Regions from separate parts of the Actinomadura decatromicini genome, predicted to be linked through region 1. Evidence: predicted binding sites of a transcription regulator. Region 1 holds the regulator's gene; each other region holds the start of a gene.

The links. The regulator HrcA, encoded in region 1, represses chaperone genes, less so after heat shock. The targets are predictions, from matches to a motif close to TTGGCACTCTCNNNNNGAGAGTGCCAA.
Positions count from the first base shown of each region.
Region 2: groL (chaperonin GroEL) is a predicted target of HrcA. The motif match lies at 3,473-3,499, and genes of this name have one in related genera.
Region 3: groES (co-chaperone GroES) is a predicted target of HrcA. The motif match lies at 5,078-5,104, and genes of this name have one in related genera.

Region 1 covers NZ_VSRQ01000004.1:557,758-564,823, reverse strand. The annotation lists gene hemW (radical SAM family heme chaperone HemW) at 1-1,170, shown strand, start outside; gene FXF68_RS21090 (DUF3097 domain-containing protein) at 1,163-1,987, opposite strand; gene hrcA (heat-inducible transcriptional repressor HrcA) at 2,275-3,288, shown strand; gene dnaJ (molecular chaperone DnaJ) at 3,289-4,425, shown strand; gene FXF68_RS21075 (16S rRNA (uracil(1498)-N(3))-methyltransferase) at 4,492-5,223, shown strand; gene FXF68_RS21070 (hypothetical protein) at 5,333-6,031, opposite strand; gene FXF68_RS21065 (SigE family RNA polymerase sigma factor) at 6,028-6,615, opposite strand; gene FXF68_RS21060 (histidine triad nucleotide-binding protein) at 6,914-7,066, shown strand, end outside.
Region 2 covers NZ_VSRQ01000010.1:301,841-308,906, forward strand. The annotation lists gene thrC (threonine synthase) at 1-287, shown strand, start outside; gene FXF68_RS37590 (MoaD/ThiS family protein) at 301-579, shown strand; gene FXF68_RS37595 (DUF5713 family protein) at 683-1,024, shown strand; gene FXF68_RS44880 (CPCC family cysteine-rich protein) at 1,030-1,311, opposite strand; gene FXF68_RS37605 (STAS domain-containing protein) at 1,688-2,074, opposite strand; gene groL (chaperonin GroEL) at 3,629-5,257, shown strand; gene FXF68_RS37615 (MFS transporter) at 5,274-6,533, opposite strand; gene FXF68_RS37620 (LysR family transcriptional regulator) at 6,707-7,066, shown strand, end outside.
Region 3 covers NZ_VSRQ01000005.1:733,010-740,075, reverse strand. The annotation lists gene guaB (IMP dehydrogenase) at 1-212, opposite strand, end outside; gene FXF68_RS26410 (DUF5319 domain-containing protein) at 468-857, shown strand; gene FXF68_RS26400 (hypothetical protein) at 1,060-2,010, opposite strand; gene FXF68_RS26395 (sigma-70 family RNA polymerase sigma factor) at 2,007-2,594, opposite strand; gene groL (chaperonin GroEL) at 2,931-4,559, opposite strand; gene groES (co-chaperone GroES) at 4,646-4,954, opposite strand; gene FXF68_RS26380 (class I SAM-dependent methyltransferase) at 5,201-6,430, shown strand; gene FXF68_RS26375 (apolipoprotein A1/A4/E domain-containing protein) at 7,054-7,066, shown strand, end outside.

The DNA of each region.
Region 1 (7,066 bases):
GACGGCTCGCTCCCCGGCAGCGCCCTCGACGGCCTGGGAAAGCGTCCGTTCGCGTTCTACGTGCACGTCCCCTTCTGCGTGACCCGCTGCGGATACTGCGATTTCAACACCTACACGGCGTCGGAGCTCGGTCCGGGCGCGAGCCGCGACTCCTACGCCGACACCGCCATCGCGGAGGTCCGCATGGCCCGGCGCGTGCTGGGCGACGTCGACCTGCCCGTCGAGACGGTCTTCGTCGGCGGCGGCACGCCGACCCTGCTCCCCGCCGACGATCTCGGACGTGTCCTGGCCGCCATCGACGCGGAGTTCGGGCTCGCGCCGGGCGCGGAGGTCACCACCGAGGCCAACCCCGAGTCGGTGGACGAGACCTACGTCGCCAGGCTGCGCGAGGTCGGGTTCACCCGCGTCTCCTACGGGATGCAGAGCGCGCGCGAGCACGTCCTCGCCGTCCTGGAGCGGACGCACACGCCGGGACGTGTCCCGCAGGTAGTGGAATGGACGCGCAAGGCAGGCTTCGAGCACATCAACCTCGACCTGATCTACGGCACGCCAGGCGAGACCGACGACGACTGGAGGGGGTCCTTGCGGGCCGCCCTCGAAGCGGAGCCCGACCACGTGTCGGCGTACGCGCTCATCGTCGAGGACGGCACGCGCCTAGCGGCACAGGTCCGGCGCGGCGAACTGACCGCTCCCGACGACGACGCCATGGCCGACCGGTACCTGATCGCGGACGAGACCCTGTCCGCGCACGGCCTGCGCTGGTACGAGATCTCCAACTGGGCCGCGACGCCCGCCGCCGCCTGCCGCCACAACATGCTCTACTGGACGGGCGCCGACTGGTGGGGCGTCGGTCCGGGCGCGCACAGCCACGTCGGCGGGACCCGCTGGTGGAACGTCAAGCACCCCGCCGCCTACGCCTCCCGTCTGGCCGAGGGCACGACGCCCGCGCACGCCAGGGAGATCCTGGACGACGACGACCGCCGCATAGAGCGCGTCATGCTCGAACTGCGCCTCGCGCAGGGCTGCCCGTCCACGCTGCTGGACGACAAGGCCGTCCGGAAGGCGATCGACGATGGCTTGATCGAACCGTCCCCCTACGAACGGGGCCGGGCCGTCCTGACCCGCAAGGGCCGCCTCCTAGCCGACGCCGTAGTCCGCGACCTCACCTGACGGCGGTGACGAAGTCGATGAGTTCTTCCACTCGCCCTAGGAGGGCGGGTTCCAGGTCGGTGTAGGAGTTCACGCGGCTCAGGATGCGCTTCCAGGCGGCGCCGGTGTCGTCGTCCCAGCCGAGCCGGGCGAGGACGCCCTCCTTCCAGGGGATGCCGCGCGGGACGCGGGGCCACTCCGGGATGCCGACCGACGACGGCTTCACGGCCTCCCAGATGTCGATGAACGGGTGCCCGGTGACGAGGACGTGCGGCGACGACACCCGCGCCGCGATCCGCGACTCCTTGGAGCCTTCGACGAGGTGGTCGACGAGGACGCCGAGGCGGCGGTCCTCGTCCGGGCCGAACTCCTCGACGATGGCGGGCAGGTCGTCCACGCCTTCGAGGTACTCGACGACGACGCCCTCGACCCGCAGGTCGTGGCCCCAGATCTTCTCGACCAGCTCCGCGTCGTGGACGCCCTCCACGTAGATGCGGCTCTCCTTGGCGACCTGGGCGCGCAGCCCCTGGACGGCGATGGACCCTGACGCCGAGCGCGCGGGCCGTCCGCCGCCGGGCGCCGCGGTCGGCCGGACGAGCGTGACCGGCTTGCCGTCGATCAGGAACCCGGACTTGGTGAGCGGGAACACCCGCCGCTTGCCGAACCGGTCCTCCAGGGTGACGCCGAGCTTGTCGCAGGCGACCACGGCGCCGCAGAAGCCGCTGTCGGGGTCTTCGGCGACGAGGCCCGGCTCGGCGGGCACCTCCGGGATCTGTCCCTTGCGGGGACGCCGCCAGTCGCCGCCGAGCACGTCGTTTCCATAGTCCTTACTCCGCACGGGTCCGCACATTAACCCGGCGGGACGCCCGCGCGGCGTCGCCCGTCGTCCTTCGGCGTGGCGTCCCGGCCCCCCGCCGCCCCGACGCCCCGCGTCGTAAAAGGGTGGTTCCTGGGTGGATGGGCGGCGGCGTCCGAAACGGATAAGATCGCGCAGCCGTGCCGGTGCGCGCGGGGCACTCCAGAGTGGCTCTCCGGGCCGTACAATTGGCACTCGGGAGGAATGAGTGCCAGCGGCGCGGGGGCGCCGGCGGCACGGGCCCCGGCGGGACGAAGGAGGTGACCCGGGTGCTGGACGACCGCAAGCTCTCGGTCCTGCGCGCCATCGTCGAGGACTACGTCTCCACGAACGAGCCGGTCGGTTCCAAGGCCCTGACAGACCGGCACAATCTCGGCGTGTCTCCGGCCACCATCCGCAACGACATGGCGGTGCTGGAGGAGCAGGGCTACATCACCCAGCCGCACACGAGCGCCGGACGCGTCCCCACGGACAAGGGCTACCGGCTGTTCGTCGACCGGCTGTCCACGATCAAGCCGCTGTCGGTCGCCGAGCGCCGCGCGATCGAGACGTTCCTGTCCGGCGCCTACGACCTCGACGACGTCGTCGGCCGGACGGTCCGGCTGCTCGCGCAGCTCACCCGGCAGGTCGCCGTCGTGCAGTACCCGTCGCTGACGCGCTCGTCGGTGCGGCACGTGGAACTCGTCCCGGTCGCCGAGGGACGGCTGCTGCTCGTCCTGATCACCAACACCGGGCGGGTCGAGCAGCGGGTGATCGAGTCCGCGGGCCCGGTCAGCGAGGAATCCATCGGGCACCTCCGGGCGTTGCTCAACACGTGCCTCGACGGGCTGGGCCTCGGCGACGTCCCGACCGCGGTGGCCGACCTGCCGGACAAGGTCGGCCCGGACGACCGTCCGCTCGCGGCGGCGGTGCTGTCGGTGCTGCTGGAGACGCTCGTCGAGAAGCACGAGGAGAAGATCGTCTTCGCCGGGGCGGCGAACCTCGCCTCGGTCGACTTCTCGCAGGGGCTGCGGGAGGTGCTCGTGGCGCTGGAGGAGCAGGTGGTCCTCATGCGACTGCTCGGCGAGACCGGCGACTCCTCTAAAGTTACGGTGCGGATCGGCACCGAGAACCCCGACCTGGGGCTCCGGTCGACCTCGGTCGTCGCCGCCGACTACGGGGTGGGCGACCTCACCCTGGCCCGGCTAGGAGTGCTCGGGCCGACACGCATGGATTACCCCAGCACGATGGGAGCGGTACGGGCAGTGGCACGCTACGTGGGACAGATCCTGGCGGGGTCGTAAGTGGCCAACGACTACTACGCGACCCTGGGCGTCCGGCGGGACGCCAGCGCCGACGAGGTCAAGAAGGCCTATCGCCGGCTCGCGCGGGAACTCCACCCGGACGTCAACCCGGATCCGGAGACCCAGGACAAGTTCAAGGAGATCACCCAGGCGTACGAGGTGCTCTCCGACCCGAAGAAGCGCGAGATGTACGACCTCGGCGCGGACCCGTTCGCGTCCGGCGCCGGTGCGGGCGCGGGCGGCTTCGGCGGCGCCGGGTTCCCGTTCAGCGACATCATGGACGCCTTCTTCGGCACCGCGACCTCGCGCGGCCCCCGGTCGCGCGCGCGCCGCGGCCGGAACGCGACGCTGCGGGTGGAGCTCGACCTCGCCGAGACGGCGTTCGGCACGACCCGCGAGCTGTCCATCGACACCGCGGTCGCCTGCACGACCTGCGAGGGGTCGGGCTGCGCGCCCGGCACCCACCCGGACACCTGCGAGACGTGCCACGGGCGCGGCGAGGTGCAGCAGGTGCAGCGCTCGTTCCTCGGCCAGGTCATGACGGCCCGGCCGTGCCCGGCCTGCGGCGGGTTCGGCTCGGTGATCCGCAACCCGTGCACCGAGTGCTCGGGCGACGGCCGGGTCCGCACCCGCCGGACCGTCAAGGTCAAGATCCCCGCCGGGGTGGAGAACGGCATCCACATCCAGCTCGCCGGGGAGGGCGAGGTCGGCCCCGGCGGCGGCCCGCCCGGCGACCTGTTCCTGGAGATCGTCGAGAAGCCGCACGCGATCTTCGAGCGGGAGGGCGACGACCTGCACTGCACGGTCGAGATCCCGATGACGGCGGCGGCGCTCGGCACCAGCGTCACGATCGAGACGCTGGACGCGGCCGAGAGCGTCGACATCAAGCCCGGCACGCAGTCCGGGCAGGTCATCACGCTGTACAACCGGGGCGTCCGGCACCTCAACGAGAGCGGCCGCGGCGACCTGATGATCCACGTGAACGTCGAGACGCCGAACCGGCTCGACGAGGAGCAGGAGGAGCTGCTCCGCCGGCTCGCCGCGCTGCGCGACGAGGAGCGCCCGCCCGGCAAGTTCGCGCCGGGCCAGCGGAGCGGCGTGTTCTCCCGCATCAAGGACGTCTTCAACCAGCACTGAAGAGCCACGGCGGCGGCCTACCGCGAAGGCCGCCGCGGCGATCCGGACGACTGAACGGGAGGGCGCGTGAGCCCGCCGGTGTTCCTCGCCGGGACGGACGCGCTCGCGCGCGACCGCGTCGTCCTGGACGGCCCCGAGGGGCGGCACGCCGCGACCGTGCGGCGGCTGCGCCCCGGCGAGCGCGTCGACCTCACCGACGGCGCCGGGCTGCTCGCCGAGTGCGTCGTCGCCGCGGCCGACCGCGCGTCCCTCACGCTGGACGTGCTGGCCCGCCGCCGCGAGCCGGAGCCCGCGCCGCGGATCACGGTCGTGCAGGCCCTCCCGAAGGGCGACCGGGGCGAGCTGGCGGTCGAGGCGATGACCGAGGCGGGCGTGGACGGGATCGTCCCGTGGGCGGCGTCCCGCTGCGTCACGCAGTGGCGCCCGGAGCGCCGCGAGAAGGCCCTCGCCCGCTGGCGCAACGCGGCCCGCGAGGCGGGCAAGCAGGCCCGGCGCAGCCGCCTCCCGGACGTCGCCGGCCTCGCCTCGACGGACGACGTGGCCGGACGGATCGCCGCCGCGTCCCTGGCGCTCGTCCTGCACGAGGAGGCCGACGCGCCGCTCAGCGCCGCCGAACCGCCCGCGACGGGCGAGATCGTCGTCGTGGTGGGCCCGGAGGGCGGGATCACGGACGCGGAACTGGACGCGCTGGCCGCCGCGGGCGGACGCCCCACCCGCCTCGGCCCGACCATCCTGCGCACCTCGACAGCGGGGGTCGCGGCAGTGGCCCTCCTACTGGCAGCGACCGGCCGCTGGTAACTGCGTTTCATTGTGGGGGACGACCCCCCACACCCCCCGAAGTGGCCGTTCGGCTCCCTCCACTCCGCTGGCGCTCCGTTCCGGGAGCCGAGCGGCTGGAGCCGAACGGCTAGGAGCCGCCCGTTGCGGCGCCTTCGCCGTTGGTCGTCTTCGCGGGCTCGCTGGACGGGGGCGGCGTGGGCTGGTCGGTGGGCTCGCCCGGCCCGGGCGTCCCGGTCGCGGGCGGCGTCGGGGTGGCCGACGGCGTCTGCGACGGGCTCTGGCCCGGGCACGAGGAGGCGGGCGCCGGGGTGGCCGGCTCGGCGCCGGGCGAGGCGGCCGCCGTCGGCGTCCCGGACCGGGGGATCGTGCAGGACGACAGGCCGGGCGAGGTGCTCGGCCTCGTCGTCGACGTCGCCGCCGACGTGCCGGACGGGTCGCCGCCCGGCGACGCGGGGGCGGGGAACTCGGGGCCGCCGTCCGCGTTGTCGCGGTCGCCGCCCGACTTGTCGTGCCCGCCGCCGGACGGCCCGTTCGCGCCGACCGACTGCTGGATGAGGTCGATGGTCTGCGGGGCGGTCACGCCGAGCCCCGCGATGGCCACGGCGGCGGCCACCGCGAGGATGGGCCGCGCCCAGTTGACGGTGAACCGGTCGAACCCGAGCCCGTACCGCGCGAGGCCGAAACGCCCGAGCCGGCGGCCGTCGCCTTCGGCGACGCGGGCCCGTATCCGCTCCAGGCCGTCGCCCGCGGGGTTGACCGTCTCCGCCTCCGCGTGCAGGGCGCGGCGGAGGATCTCGCCGTGCTCGTCGTCGGGGTCGGTGGTCATGAGAACTGCTCCAGGACGTTGCGTAGCGCGGTCATTCCGCGCGCCGTGTGGCTCTTCACGGCGCCGCGGGAGATGCCCATCGTGCTGGCGATCTCGGCTTCGGACAGGTCGGCGTAGTAACGCAGGACGAGTGCCTCGCGCTGACGTGCGGGGAGCCGGGACAGCGCGTCGACCACGGCCGACCGCTCCAGCTCCCCGATGGCCCCGGCCTCGGCGCTCGGCGCGTCCGGCAGGCCTTTCGGGGCGTACTTCTCGACGACGGCGCGATGCCGCAGCACCGACCGCGACCGGTTGACCACCGACTGCCGCAGGTAGGACAGCGCCTTGTCCGGGTCGCGCAGGCGGCGCCAGCCGCCGTGCATCGCGACGAACGCGTCCTGGACGACCTCCTCGGCCGTCCCCGCGTCCCGGACGAGCATGGCCGCCAGCCGGACCAGGGAACGGTAGTTGGCGCTGTAGAGCGCGGTCACCGCCTGATCGGCGTCCCAGGCGACGGCCACCGCGCCCGCCGTGCCCCTGGCCACGAGGGTCTCGGTCACGTCAGTTGGACGCGCGCCCTCCTCGCCCGGTTTACGAAAGGGCATGTCCTGCTCTGCCTCGGTCACCTATCCGCCGCCTTTGCCGTCCCCCGGCCGTCCATTCGGATAGTCCTTCGGAGCGGCGTGGATCGGGCGCTCCCAGCCCGGCCGGGAATGCCCAAAAGCCTTGCGGACCGGGGGGTACGCCTTGAGCTGACCACCTTAGCCATTCGACGCACGGAATGCCGACCGCAACGGGAGGTCGGCCGCGCGGACCTTTTTCCGGACGCGCGCCCCGGCGGGTTCCGCCGGGGCCGCTCGATAGGATTCGGCGGGTCGCGCACCGCCGCCGATGGGGAGACCGATGACCGACTGCCTGTTCTGCAAGATCGTTTCCGGGGACGTGCCCGCCGAGATCGTCCGGGAGTCGGCGGGCGCGCTCGCGTTCCGCGACATCAACCCTCAGGCGCCGACGCACGTGCTGGTCATCCCGCGCGACCACCACCCGACGGCCGCC
Region 2 (7,066 bases), on a different contig from region 1:
CCCGCCGCACCAACGGCGCCGTCGAGGACGTCACCGACGACGAGGTCGTCGAGGGCATCCAACTGCTCGCCCGCACCGAGGGGATCTTCGGCGAGACGGCGGGCGGCGTGACCGTGGCGACGCTCCGCAAGCTGATCGGCACCGGGGCGCTCGACCCGTCCGCCGAGACCGTGATCATCAACTCGGGGGACGGGTTGAAGACCCTGGACGCCGTCGCGCCGGTCGCCGCGCCGTCCGCCAACATCGCCCCGTCCCTGGAAGCGTTCCGCGCCGCGGGCCTCGCCTGAGAAAAGGAGCAGCATGAGCACCGTGTCCGTCCGTATACCGACGATCCTGCGGACCTACACCGGCGGCGAGGCGGAGGTGAAGGCCGAGGGCGCCACCCTGCGCGCGGTCGTCGCCGACCTGGAGGCCAGCTACTCCGGCATCTCCGCCCGCATCCTGGACGACGCCGGCAAGATCCGCCGCTTCGTGAACGTCTACGTCGGCGACGAGGACGTCCGCTTCGCCGACGGCCTCGACACCGCGACGCCCGAGGGCGTCCAGATCTCGATCATCCCCGCCGTGGCGGGCGGCTGAGAGCCGAACCCGATCCCGGCGCGCCCCCACCGCGCGCCGGGATCGGGTTCATCTTTGTCGGAGGCATGGTGCAGTATCGGCGCCAGTCCACCGAGGAGCCAGGGTGCCGTTCAAAAACCAGCAGATCGCCGACCACGCCTTCCTGCAGAAGATGTTCGAGGACGACTACTACCCCGACCACCTGGTAGCCAAGGCGAGGTCGATCCTGCAACGCCTCTGCGAACGAATAGAGGCCGAAAACCCCGCCGACCTCCCAGCCCTCTACACCCTCACCCAGGCCGCCACAGAAGAGATCAACGTCCTGACCGAGGAGTTCTACGAGGCGGACAGCGAAATAGAAACAGTGGCCCGCGACTTCCTGGCCGAAGACTTCTGGTTCATCGCAACCGCCTACGACTTCCCCAACGCAGACCTAGAAGAACTAGTAGCAAACCGAGACTGGTAACCCCGCTAAAAGAGCGGATGCTCCCCGGGGAACGCTTCGCGGACGTGCGAGAGCATCCTCTCCTCACACGCTCCGAACCGCTCAAAGTTCTGCCGCGCCTGCCCCAGACTCAAACGCCGGTTCGGCCCGCCCCGAACCACGTCGACGTCATGCTCGTCCTGCCCGTCGTCCTCCCAAAAGCACACCGGGCAGATCTCGAAGAACCCCCGTTGCTCAAGCGTCAAATAACCGCAACAAGGACACGCATAAGGCTCCCCTCGCGGCCCCCGTCGCACATTGAAGAACACTGTTCTCGATGCCTTACCGGAGAAGGAGGCGCCACTACTCGACCAATACCTTGGCCCTCCAGAGCCTCGACCGGCCGTGGCCGGATGCCATCCACGGCTTCAGGCTAGTCACACGGACCGAGCGCGAAGGGCCGACGGCTGACCGTCTCCTGCTCTCGTGTTGTCAGCCGTCGTGCGCGGCGCCGGGTGGTGGACGCCGAGGAAGCGGGCTGCCACCCAGGTGTGACGGCTTGGGCGTGCGGCGGAGCCGCCGCCATCCTCGACAGATCGGGATCGGGGGAGCCACGCACCTTTCCAACTCAGCTTGCAACGTCCCTGTACCGGCGGAGTCTCGCGCCAGCCTCAGCGATGTTCGCAGTCGCGCGGCCTGGGTGATTCAGTTGGACATGGCCAGGTCGCGGGGCAGCGCCTCAAGGATCTCGAATCGCTGATCCAGACCGGTCATGTTGAGGAGGTTGGAGACTCGTGGCGAAGGGCGCAGAAACACGAGGCGACCGCCTAGAGCCGTGATGCGCTTCCAGGCGCGAAGCAGTGCGTTGATACAGGAAGAGTCGCAGAAGGTCAGCCCGGAAAGGTCGATCGCTATGCGGGGCGGGGTCCGCAACGGGAGCACGCGGGCGACTCCGTCATCGAGAAGCGGCGCGCTGTGGAGGTCCATCTCCCCGTGAACAACTATCACCGGCCAGTCGTCTTGCTCCTTCAGGGAGACGCTTGCTTCTTGTTTCTTCACGGAGACGTTTGCTTTGCGTGGTGCTGCCACCATCGCCCTACAACCTCCCGACCATCGATCCAGGTCACGAGCCAAACCCATGCCGTAAGTACGACTGCGCTTACCCGGTGTAGACGTGATCTAACGCGGCGACGCGTCCCCCATGACGACCGGCCGGGACGGGGCTGGCCAGTGCGGCGCGACGCGCGGCCCGGCCAGCCGCCCGGTGACCGGCACCCACGCCACACGCCCCGCGCGGCCAGGCGCGGGGCCGCGCTAGCGGCCCAAGCGCCGCCGCCCCCTGATTCCAAGCAGCCAAATTCCGCAGAGCATCTACGCCGCAGCGAGAGACATTTCCGAGTACCCGCAAGGCCCGAGAGTTGCGAACCCTCGTAGGGGCGATGAGGACGCCATGGTAAAGCCGCTGGCTGGATGCCGCATGGGCGACCGTACATGGAGTGTGATTGCAGCAGACCTCCGGTTGTGCACGAGACCCCGGCGTGTCGCTGAAACGATCAAGGGCGTTCTCGACAGGGGGACGCCCGTAGCGTCTCAGACATGCCCGGTCGCTCGTCCCGTCTTGGGGCAGTTTTCCTCTCGCCCGGAGCGGCCGGGACCGGCCCGGAGAGGACGGCAAGCCAGCCGTTTCCGACTGGCCTCCGGCGACTGCGGAAAGGCTGCCCTTAATGTGAGGGGGTTCTGCTCGTCCAGTTGGAACGCGATGTTCGCCGGTTGAATCCATATTGGGGGGCTGGTTGTAGGGTGGCGGCGTTTCGGGCTGTTGTGTTGTGTTTGAGGTTGGGGAGTGTCTCGTTAATGAGACTCGGGAGTATGGCCGAGGGCTTGGGGTTGCCAGTCAGGGTGGTTTGAGTGATGGTCGGCAGCTCGGCGAAGGCTTGTAGGGCTTCGCGGGCTCCTGGCAGGGCTCGGCCTCGTGTGCGCATCTCGTCGGCTCGGGCGCGGTCGCCGGCGGCCTGGGCCTCGACGAATTTGGGGAAGTAGTCGCCTGGGTCCTCGATGTCGTAGAGGTCGAGGGTTTCGCGGAAGATGACTTGTTCGGTGCGGCCGGTGACGTCTGCTAGGCGGTCAACGTGGCGGCCCGGGCTGGGCACTCGGTGGCGATGCTGCGGAGCGCCTACGCTCACTGCATCGACGGCGACTAGGAGATCATGAACCGGCGCATTGATGCAGCGCTGGGGGCTCCTCCCGCACCCGCCACGGAACGCGCGGAACAAACCGGCCCTCCCTCGCTCCGCCCTCGGGTCCGTGTTCCGCGACTGTTCCGTGAATGTCGGCGGACGACCGCACACGGTGGAACACGGCGAGGCAGGCGCGACACCCGCCTGTCTCGTCCCGACGCAGGTGGGAACAGGTCCAGGCCGGTAGGTGAACCTTCCCTGGGTGAGGATGCGCGGCGCTTGCACTCGGCAGGGTAGAGTGCTAAACAAACGGTTGGCACTCTGCTGTGGAGAGTGACAACTTCACAGTCTGGGTCGGGGCGATGAGGCTCCAGTTCGGCGGCGGAATGGCAGTCGTCGGCGGGGGCCGTCCGTCGCGGGCGTCGGCTCGATCCGTCTAAGCCACCTTGTTCCGGGAGGACTGGAGCCTATGGCTGCAAAGATGATCGCGTTCGACGAGGAGGCCCGTCGCGGTCTTGAGCGCGGCATGAACCAGCTCGCCGACGCCGTCAAGGTGACCCTTGGTCCCAAGGGCCGCAACGTCGTGCTGGAGAAGAAGTGGGGCGCCCCCACGATCACGAACGACGGTGTGTCGATCGCCAAGGAGATCGAGCTCGAGGACGCGTGGGAGAAGATCGGCGCGGAGCTCGTCAAGGAGGTCGCCAAGAAGACCGACGACGTCGCCGGTGACGGCACGACGACGGCGACCGTGCTGGCCCAGGCGCTGGTGCGCGAGGGGCTGCGGAACGTGGCGGCCGGGGCGAACCCGATGTCGCTGAAGCGCGGCATCGAGTCCGCGGTCGAGCGGGTCAGCGAGGAGCTGTCCAAGCTCGCGAAGGACGTGGAGACCAAGGAGCAGATCGCCTCCACGGCCTCCATCTCCGCCGGCGACCCGCAGATCGGCGAGATGATCGCCGAGGCGATGGACAAGGTCGGCAAGGAAGGCGTCATCACGGTCGAGGAGAGCCAGACCTTCGGTCTGGAGCTTGAGCTCACCGAGGGGATGCGCTTCGACAAGGGCTACATCTCGCACTACTTCGTGACAGACCCGGAGCGGATGGAAGCGGTCCTGGAGGACCCGTACATCCTGATCGTCCAGGGCAAGGTGTCGGCCAACAAGGACCTGCTGCCCGTGCTCGAGGGCGTCATGCAGTCCGGCAAGCCGCTGCTGATCATCGCGGAGGACGTCGAGGGCGAGGCCCTGGCCACGCTGGTCGTCAACAAGATCCGCGGGATCTTCAAGTCCGTGGCCGTGAAGGCCCCGGGCTTCGGCGACCGCCGCAAGGCCATGCTGAACGACATCGCCGTCCTGACCGGCGGCCAGGTCATCAGCGAGGACGTCGGCCTCAAGCTGGAGAACACCTCGGTCGACATGCTCGGCCGGGCGCGCAAGATCGTCATCGCCAAGGACGAGACCACGATCGTGGACGGCGCCGGTGACGCCAACGAGATCGCGGGCCGGGTCAACCAGATCCGCACCGAGATCGACAACACCGACTCCGACTACGACCGCGAGAAGCTCCAGGAGCGCCTGGCCAAGCTCGCGGGCGGCGTCGCGGTGATCAAGGCCGGCGCCGCGACCGAGGTGGAGCTCAAGGAGCGCAAGCACCGCATCGAGGACGCCGTCCGCAACGCCAAGGCAGCGGTCGAGGAGGGCATCGTCCCCGGCGGTGGCGTGGCGCTGCTGCAGGCGGGCGCCAAGGCGTTCGACAAGCTGGAGCTGTCGGGCGACGAGGCCACCGGCGCGAACATCGTGAAGCGCGCTCTTGAGGAGCCGCTGAAGCAGATCGCCGTCAACGCCGGTCTTGAGGGCGGCGTCGTGGTGGAGAAGGTCCGCAACCTCACGCCGGGTGAGGGCCTGAACGCCGCCACGGGCGACTACACCAACATGTTCGAGGCGGGGATTCTCGACCCGGCCAAGGTGACCCGGTCCGCGCTGCAGAACGCTTCGTCGATCGCCGCGCTGTTCCTGACCACCGAGGCGGTCATCGCCGAGAAGCCCGAGAAGAACCCGGCTCCGGCGGGCGGCATGCCCGACGCCGGCGGCATGGACTTCTGAGCCGAACGGCGAACGATCACTGCTTGACCTGAGAGGGGCGGCCTTCGGGCCGCCCCTTTTGCGTTCCCGCGACGGGCGGCGTCCGGTCGCGGCGGGGGAGGAGCAGCGGGGTCGCGAGCATGAGCGCCCCGGCGATTCCGAGCGCGGCGCGCGGGCCCGTCACCCCGGCCAGCACGCCCCACAGCCCGGTCAGGACGGCGGTGGCGGCGTTGCCGGTGATCGTCCAGGCGGAGAGCGTCCGGGCGACCCGGTCATCAGCGGTCTGGGTGAGCCGGTACGTCACCGAAACGGGATTGAACACCCCGATGCAGAGGATCAGCGCGAACTCGACGGCGATCACCAGCGCGAGCCCCGCGGCCCCCGGCCGGACGAAGAACAGTCCGATCGGCCAGCACACGCGCAGCGTCCCCGCGGCGAGCATGACCCGGTGCTCCCCGAACCGCGCGACGAGCCGCGGCGACAGCCGGGCACCGACGAGCCCGCCGAGGCACGGGACGCCGAGCGCCAGCCCGTACTGCCACGGCGCGAACCCGAGATCGCCGAGCATCAGCACCGCCAGCACCGGCGCCGTCGCCATGATCAGGCCGTTGACCAGGACCGTGTTGAGGAACAGCGGACGCAGCACCGGATGGGCGAGGATGTGCCGCCACCCTTCGAGCAGGCCGCCCGCCCGCGCCCGCTCCGTCCGGACGGGGCGCGGCTCGTCCCCGCCGATCGCGCGGATCGCGCCCGCCGACAGCAGGTAGCTGACCGCGTCGGCCACGACGGTCGTGACCGGGCCGAACAGTCCGATCGCGGCGCCGCCGAGCGGCGGTCCGAGGACGGTCGTCGTCCACGTCGTCGACTCGAACCGCCCGTTCGCGACGAGCAGGTCGCCGGGCGCGACGAGCGACTTCAGCGCCGCCCCGCTCGCCGACCGGAACGCGATCCCCGCCGCCGCGACGATGATCGACACGACCAGGAGCTGGACGAACCCGAGCCATCCGAAGGCGTAGGCGACGGGCACGCTCAGCATCGCCGCGAACCTGACCAGGTCCATCGCGATCATCACGGGGCGCTTGCGGCGGAACTCCACCCACGGGCCGAGCGGCACCGCGACCAGCGCCCCCACCGCGAGCCCGGCCGCCGCCAGCGCCGACACCTGCGCGGGCCCGACATGCAGCACCAGGACCGCGATCAGCGGGAACGCGTCGTGCGCGAGCCGCGTGCCGGTCGCGCTCACGGCGAACGAGACCCACAGCCATTCGAACGGCCGTCCCAGCGATCGTCTCGCCATGCCGCGCGCCCCCCGCCCGCCGTCCCGCTCGCCGCCTTTCGCTTCCACCCGAACAACCACGGGTGGACCGGCGAGACCGTAGCGAGCGGCGAACACCGGGATCAAACAACCATCCGAGTGCCCAGGTACAACGGGCGGTTGTCTGTCAGGGCACCGTCCTAGAGTCGGTCGGCGTGGACCTCAACGCCGTGCGCACCTTCGTCGCCGCCGCGGACGCGGGCCAGTTCCAGCAGGCCGCCGCCGAACTGTCGATCAGCCAGCAGGCGGTGTCCAAACGCATCGCCGCCCTGGAGCGCGACCTCGGCGTTCACCTGTTCACCCGCACCCCGCGCGGCGCCCGGCTCACCATCGACGGACAGGCTTTCCTGCCCCACGCGCGAGAACTTCTCGGCGCAGAGGAGAGGGCGGCCGCGTCCGTCCGGCCGGGCCGCCGCGCGCTCCGCGTCGACGTGATCGGACGCGGCCTCGCCCCGGCCGCCCTCCTGCGCGACTTCCACCGGACCCACCCCGGCATCGCGCTCGACGTGGTGACG
Region 3 (7,066 bases), on a different contig from region 1:
CCCTGGCGCGCCATCGCGACCGCCGTGCGGGCCTCGGTCACCGTGTCCATGGCCGCGGAGACGAGCGGGATGCGCAGCGAGATCCGGCGGGTGAGCCGGGTCGACGTGTCGGCCTCGCCGGGCTGGAGATCGGAGTACCCCGGGAGCAGGAGCACGTCGTCGAAGGTCAGGCCCTGGGGGAGGAACTTGTCGGACTCGGCGGCGGGGTTCATGACTACCTTCCCGTGGTGGTGGCGGCATCGGGCCAGGTCATGGTGGACCCTGTTCCCATGGTAGGGGCTCACCCCGCGCCGGGACGGCCCGTTGCGCGGCACGGCCGCGTGGTCTTCGTGACATCTCCCAACACGCGGGACGCTCCCGTCGATTCCCCCGTCCATCCCCTCCCGGCGTTGACTCCGCGTGATTGTTCGCGCACAGAGGAGACAGGGGGGTGCACCACTCCGGGCGCGGAGCAGTAGCGTGGGGGTGTGCACGACGACGCTCCGATCGACCCGTTCGCCGGAGACCCGGAGGATCCGGCGGCGGCGCTCGGCGACCTCGGCGACGACACCGCTCCGCTCAGCGTGACGGAGCGGGAGGACGTGCTGGCCGACCTCGCCGACCTGGAGGTCTTCCGTGCCCTGCTGGAGCCGCTCGGCGTGCGCGGGCTGACCGTCGACTGCGGAGACTGCGGCAAGCTCCACTACATCGACTGGGAGCTGCTGCACGGCAACCTGCGCCACCTGCTCGACCAGGGGCTCCCCCGCGTCCACGAGCCCGCCCTCGCCCCCGACCCGGTCGACTACGTGAGCTGGGAGTACGCCCGCGGCTACGTCGACGGCGTGATCGACAGCGAAGAGGGCCACGACGACAACTGACCGCGCGGACGTATCCGCGCGGCGTCCCGGCGCCCCGCCCAGGCGACCTGCCCGCTGAGCCTGGAGACTCTGCCTAGACGACTCGTTCCGGGACGGCCTCCGCCAGGACGGCCTCCGCCAGGACGGCCTATGCCAGGACGGCCTCCGCCGGGACGCCTCCGCCAGGAGGGCTATGCCGGGGCGGCCTTTGCCGGGGCGGAGGTCAGTCGCGGCCGGAGTACGGGTCCGAGTAAGGGTCGCGGTACTGGTCGAAGCGCTTCTGGGGACGTTCGTTCGGGTCGGCGAAGCCGGGCCAGCCGTTGCCGCCGGGGTACGGGTCGTCCGAACCGCGCATCGGGAAGGTCCCGAGGGGCGGGGGACGGTCGTCGTCGGCCGGACGGCGGAAGCGCGGACGGTCCGGGAACGGGTACCGCGGGCGCGTCCTGATCGGGTCGTACTCCCGCGCCGGCTTGCGCGTCGCGGGCCGTTCCGGCAGGGGGCGGACGACCGGGGGCCGCCGCCGCTCGGCCACGGCCTCGATGTCGCCGCCGGCCTGCTTCTCCGCCCCGTCGGCGACCCCGGTCACGCGCGGGGCCTGCGACGACGACGCGGCGGGGTGGTCGGCGGCCGCGCCGCCCGCCGCCGCGACCCCGCTGCCCGCGAGGACGGCCCCGGCGACGCCGAGCGCCACGATCGTGCGGGGGCCGCGCCGCCGCGGCCCCGTCCCGGGACCGGACGGCGGCGGCGGCGCGGGCTCGGACTCCGAGCCCTGGTCGTCCACGTCGATGATCAGCGCCCGCAGCAGCCGCACGGCGGGATCGGGCTCGTCGGCCTGCCGTCCCCGCTCGTCGGCCTGCCGTCCTCGCCCGCACTCGCTCCCGGAGCGCTCCGCCGCGGCGCCCGCGGCACCCGCGGGCTCCAGCGGCGCCGGGGCCGAAGCACCGCACGGGCTCGGGGATTCGGACGTCTCCGCAGGTGAGGGCGCTTCAGGAACCGTCGCCGACGGGACGGTGAGCCGCCACGCCGCCAGGGACTCGATGATCGCGTCGCTGCGCCGTACCGCGCTGAGGTCGGCGGTGGGGAGTGTCGCCGCGCCCGGGGGGCCGCCGGAGGTCGAGGGCCCGGCCGGACCCGGGGCGCCCCCTGAGCCGGTTCGGGGGCCTCGCTCCGTCAAGCGATCGACTCCTCTCTGGCCATGGCCCGGAGCCGGGCGAGGGCCCGGTGCTGCGCGACCCGTACCGCCCCCGCGGACATGCCGAGGACGTTCCCCGTCTCCTCGGCGGACAGGCCCGCCACCACCCGGAGCAGCACGAGTTCGCGCTGGTGCTCGGGCAGGCGGGTGAGCAGGTCGCGGGCGCGCTGCGCCTCGATGTAGCGGACGACCGTCTCCTCCGGCCCGGGCCGGTCGTCCGGCCCGTCCGGGAGGTCCTCGGTGGGCACGGCCGCGCGGACGGCGCTGCGCAGCGCGTCCGCGATCTTGTGGGCGGCGATGCCGAAGACGAAGGACGCGAACGGCCGCCCCATGTCCCGGTAGCGGGGCAGGGCGGACAGGACGGCGATGCAGACCTCCTGGGCCACGTCGTCCGCGATGTGGTACTGCCCGGAGACCCGGCCGAGCCGGGCCCGGCAGTACCGGACGATCATCGGCCGCACTTCGCCGATGAGCGCCTCGATGGCCCCCGGGTCGCCCTGGACGGCGAGGTTGGTCAATTCCCTGAGATCGCCGTCGGCGGCCTTCGCCGCGCGCAGCACCCGAATCCCACGGCCGGTGTCGTGGGCTGGAGGGGCGAGCCCTCCCGAGGGTTCGGCAGTGCGCGCGGTCATGGTCCCGGCGTAGCTTCCCTCGGTCACGTCAAGCATGATGCCCAGCAGTCCCGGGCGTGTCTCCACCGCCGAGTACAACAGAATGGTCACAGTGCTGGACGAACCCTGGGGATACTACGCATCGCGGTCTGTCCGCTGCGCCCCGTGCCCGGTTATCCACAGGTCGCCCACAGAAATGACGAGGCCCCCGTCCATGGGACGGGGGCCTGTCGATGATCACCAGGCGGGGCGAGCCGCTCGCCCGCGCCCGGCGGGGCGATCAGAAGCGGATCAGTGGCCGTGCCCGTGGCCGTGTCCGTGACCGCCGCCGGCGGTGGCCTCTTCCTCCTCCGGCTTGTCGACCACGAGCGCCTCGGTGGTGAGGAGCATGCCCGCGATCGAGGCGGCGTTGGTCACCGCGGAGCGGGTCACCTTAACCGGGTCGATGACGCCCTGGGCGACCAGGTCGCCGTACTCGTCGGTGGCGGCGTTGTAGCCGTTGCCCGGCTTCAGCGCCTGCACCTTGGAGACGACGACGTAGCCCTCCTGGCCGGCGTTCTCGGCGATCCAGCGCAGCGGCTCGGCGAGCGCCTTGCGGACGGCCTCCGCGCCGGTGGCCTCGTCGCCGGACAGCCCGAGCGTCTCGAAGCCCTCCTTGGCGACGTGCACGAGCGCGCTGCCGCCGCCGGAGACGATGCCCTCCTCGATGGCCGCGCGGGTCGCCGAGATGGCGTCCTCCAGGCGGTGCTTCTTCTCCTTCAGCTCCACCTCGGTGGCGGCGCCGACGCGCAGCACGCAGACGCCCCCGGCCAGCTTGGCGAGGCGCTCCTGCAGCTTCTCCCGGTCCCAGTCGGAGTCGGAGTTCTCGATCTCGACCTTGATCTGGTTGATCCGGGCGCTGACGTCGTCGGCGGAGCCCTCGCCGTCGACGATGGTGGTGGCGTCCTTGTCGACGGTGATGCGGCGGGCGCGGCCGAGGTCGTCCAGCCCGATGGAGTCGAGCTTGAGGCCGATCGCCTCGCTGACGACCTGGCCGCCGGTGAGGGTGGCCATGTCGCCGAGCATCGCCTTGCGGCGGTCGCCGAAGCCCGGCGCCTTGACGGCGACGGACAGGAAGGTGCCGCGGATCTTGTTCGCGACGAGCAGCGCGAGGGCCTCGCCCTCGACGTCCTCGGCCACGACGAGCAGCGGCTTCTTCGTCTGGGCGACCTTCTCGGCCAGCGGCAGGAACTCCTGCACGTTGGAGATCTTGCCGTCGACGATGAGGACGTAGGCGTCCTCCAGGACGGCCTCCATGCGCTCGGCGTCGGTCACCATGTGCGGCGACAGGTAGCCCTTGTCGAACTGGAGGCCCTCGGTGAACTCCAGCTCGAGGCCCATGGTGTGGGCCTCCTCGACGGTGATGACGCCGTCCTTGCCGACCTTCTCGAACGCCTCGGCGATCAGCTCGCCGATCTTCGGGTCCTGCGCGGAGATGGTCGCGACGTGCGCGATCTCGCCCTTCTCCTCGACCTCGCGGGCCGACTTGAGGAGCTGGTCGGACACGTACTGGGCGGCGGCGTCGATGCCGCGCTTCAGCGCGAGCGGGGACGCGCCCGCCGCCACGTTGCGGGTGCCCTCCCGGACCAGCGCCTGCGCGAGGACGGTCGCCGTGGTGGTGCCGTCGCCCGCGATGTCGTTGGTCTTGGTCGCCACTTCCTTGGCGAGCTGGGCCCCGAGGTTCTCGTACGGGTCCTCCAGCTCCACCTCGCGGGCGATCGTGACGCCGTCGTTGGTGATCGTCGGCGCGCCGAACTTCTTGTCGATGACGACGTTGCGGCCGCGCGGGCCGATCGTCACCTTGACGGCGTCCGCGAGAGCGTTGACGCCGCGCTCAAGAGCCCGGCGAGCGTCCTCCTCGAACTCCAGGATCTTCGCCATGCGGATACTCCTCTTTCACGCGATCCGCCCCGGCAGCCCCGCCGAAGGCGGCGCCGACCGGGGCGGGTGCATCACGTTCTCGGTGATTACTTCTCGATGACCGCGAGCACGTCGCGGGCCGAGAGGACGAGGTACTCCTCGTTGTTGTACTTGACCTCGGTGCCGCCGTACTTGCTGTAGAGCACGACCTCGCCGACCTTGACGTCGACCGGGACGCGCTCGCCCTTGTCGTCGACTCGGCCCGGGCCCACCGCGATGACGGTGCCCTCCTGGGGCTTCTCCTTCGCGGTGTCCGGGATCACCAGGCCGGAAGCGGTGGTGGTCTCGGCCTCAAGCGGCTGGACGACGATACGGTCCTCAAGCGGCTTGAGAACAACCTTGGTGGCGGTCGTCACGATCTGACCTCCCCTTCGATTGGTCCTCGGCCGACCACATCGGGCCGGCCAGCACATGTGACAGAAGAGGCGACCCTGGACCGGCCTGCCGTCGCGGGTGCCAGACCGACCTTCGTCGCTGTATTGGCACTCTCGTATGGAGAGTGCCAGTCATGGAGACTATTCCGTGCCCGGTAACCCGTCAACATGGACACGGACCCACACGTCAGCCGTTCCTGCGCGTTCACCGGCCGCTAACTTCGGCGCATGGACATCGCGTTGTTCGCGGCCCTGCGCGGGCCGTCCGGCCGGGCGGTCCTCGCGGAGGCCGCCGGGGCGGACGTGAGCGAGGGCGGCCTCCTCGCGACGGCGTCCCGGCTGCGCGAGCGGCACGACCCCGCGCTCGTGGCCGCCGCGCTGACCCAGGTGCGGCTGCGTCAGCGCGCGCGGGTCAAGTTCGGCGCGGACGCCGACCGCATGTACTTCACCCAGACCGGACTGGAGCAGTCGACCCGCGCGAGCGTGGCCTCGCACCGTGCGCGGCGGTTCGCCGACCGTCTTCCTGGGGCGCGCGTCCTGGAGTTGGGGTGCGGCATAGGCGCGGACCTCATCGCACGGGCACGGGACGGTCTCCCAGGCGAAGGTGTGGAAATCGACCCGCTGACGGCTGAGGTCGCAAGGGCGAACGTGTCCGCGCTGGGGTTGGACGGTCTCGCGTCCGTCCGCGTGGGGGATGCGACCAAGGAAGACCCGGACGGATACGACGCCGTGTTCGCCGACCCCGGACGTCGCACTGCGCGGGGCAGGGTCTTCGACCCGCGTTCCTATGAGCCGCCCTTGGACGCCGTCCTGGAAAAGGCCGGGCGGGTGAGGGCGGCCTGCGTGAAGGTCGCTCCGGGGATACCGCACGAGGCCGTCCCGGACGGCGCCGAAGCGGAATGGGTGTCGGTCGGGGGCGACGTCAAGGAGGCGGCCCTGTGGCTGGGCGAACTGGCCGGGGACGTGGGGCGCCGAGCCACGCTGCTCACGTCCGACGTCGATCCACAGGTGTGGACGCTGACTCCGTCTGGACAGGACGTCCCCGACGTACGCGATTGGGGCCGTTATCTGTACGAGCCAGACGGAGCCGTCATTCGCGCCCATCTCGTAGGCGAAGTCGCCGAGTCGGTGGACGGCGGGCTAGCCGATCCGCACATCGCGTACATCACGTCCGACGCGCTGCGCCCCACACCTTTCGCATCCGCGTACGAGATCGAGGACGTGCTGCCCTTCTCGGTCAAGCGGCTGCGCGCGGAGCTGCGCCGCCGCGAGGTCGGCGTGCTCACGGTGAAGAAGCGCGGGTCGGCGGTGGACGTCGACCGCCTGCGCCGCGACCTGGGCTTCGGCGGGCGGCGTCCCGGCCACGGCGCGGCCGAGCTGACGCTGGTGGTCACGCGGGTCGGGCGCGACCCGGTCGCGCTCCTGGCGCGCCCGGCGGCGCAGGCGCCGCCGGGCTGACCCGCCCGGAGCGGCGGCCGGGCGCCGATCAAGTCCAAAGATCTCCCCGCGGCCGGAGCACGCCAAGCGGGGCCGGGCGACGCGCCATGCGCGGGCAAATCCTCGGCCTTTTCGGCATTGTGTTCGCCGGTGATTGCGGGCGGCGGGCAAGGCGTCCGCCGGGCCCGGGAATCGGCGCGCCGGGATCGGCCGGAGCGGGAAACACCAAGGCAGGTTCAGCGGCGGGACTCCGGCGTCCCCGAATGCGCCGCCGAAAATGGCCGGGACCCGCCGCGCGGCGGCTCCGCCCGCCGACGCCCGCCCGGCCGCGCGCATCCCCCGGCGCCCCGCGAACGACCGACGTTGGACGAGATGTACGGATAGATCGCCGTCGAGGGGCCGTCCCGTCCACCCCCCATCTAGGGACATAACCCCATCAATCACCGCAATAGCCGCGAAGCGGGAATAAGGCTGATCCATCACCAAGACTCACCAACCGCCTCTGCCGGATAACAGGCGCATTCCACTGAACTCACAATGTTCTCTGCTAGCCGTTATCGGCGCCCTCCGCACGCACTACAGTGGCCTCTCCAGATTCATTGCCGTGCGTCAATTCGTCGCGCCGGCACACGAAGGAGCGTCGGGTGGAAACGAATC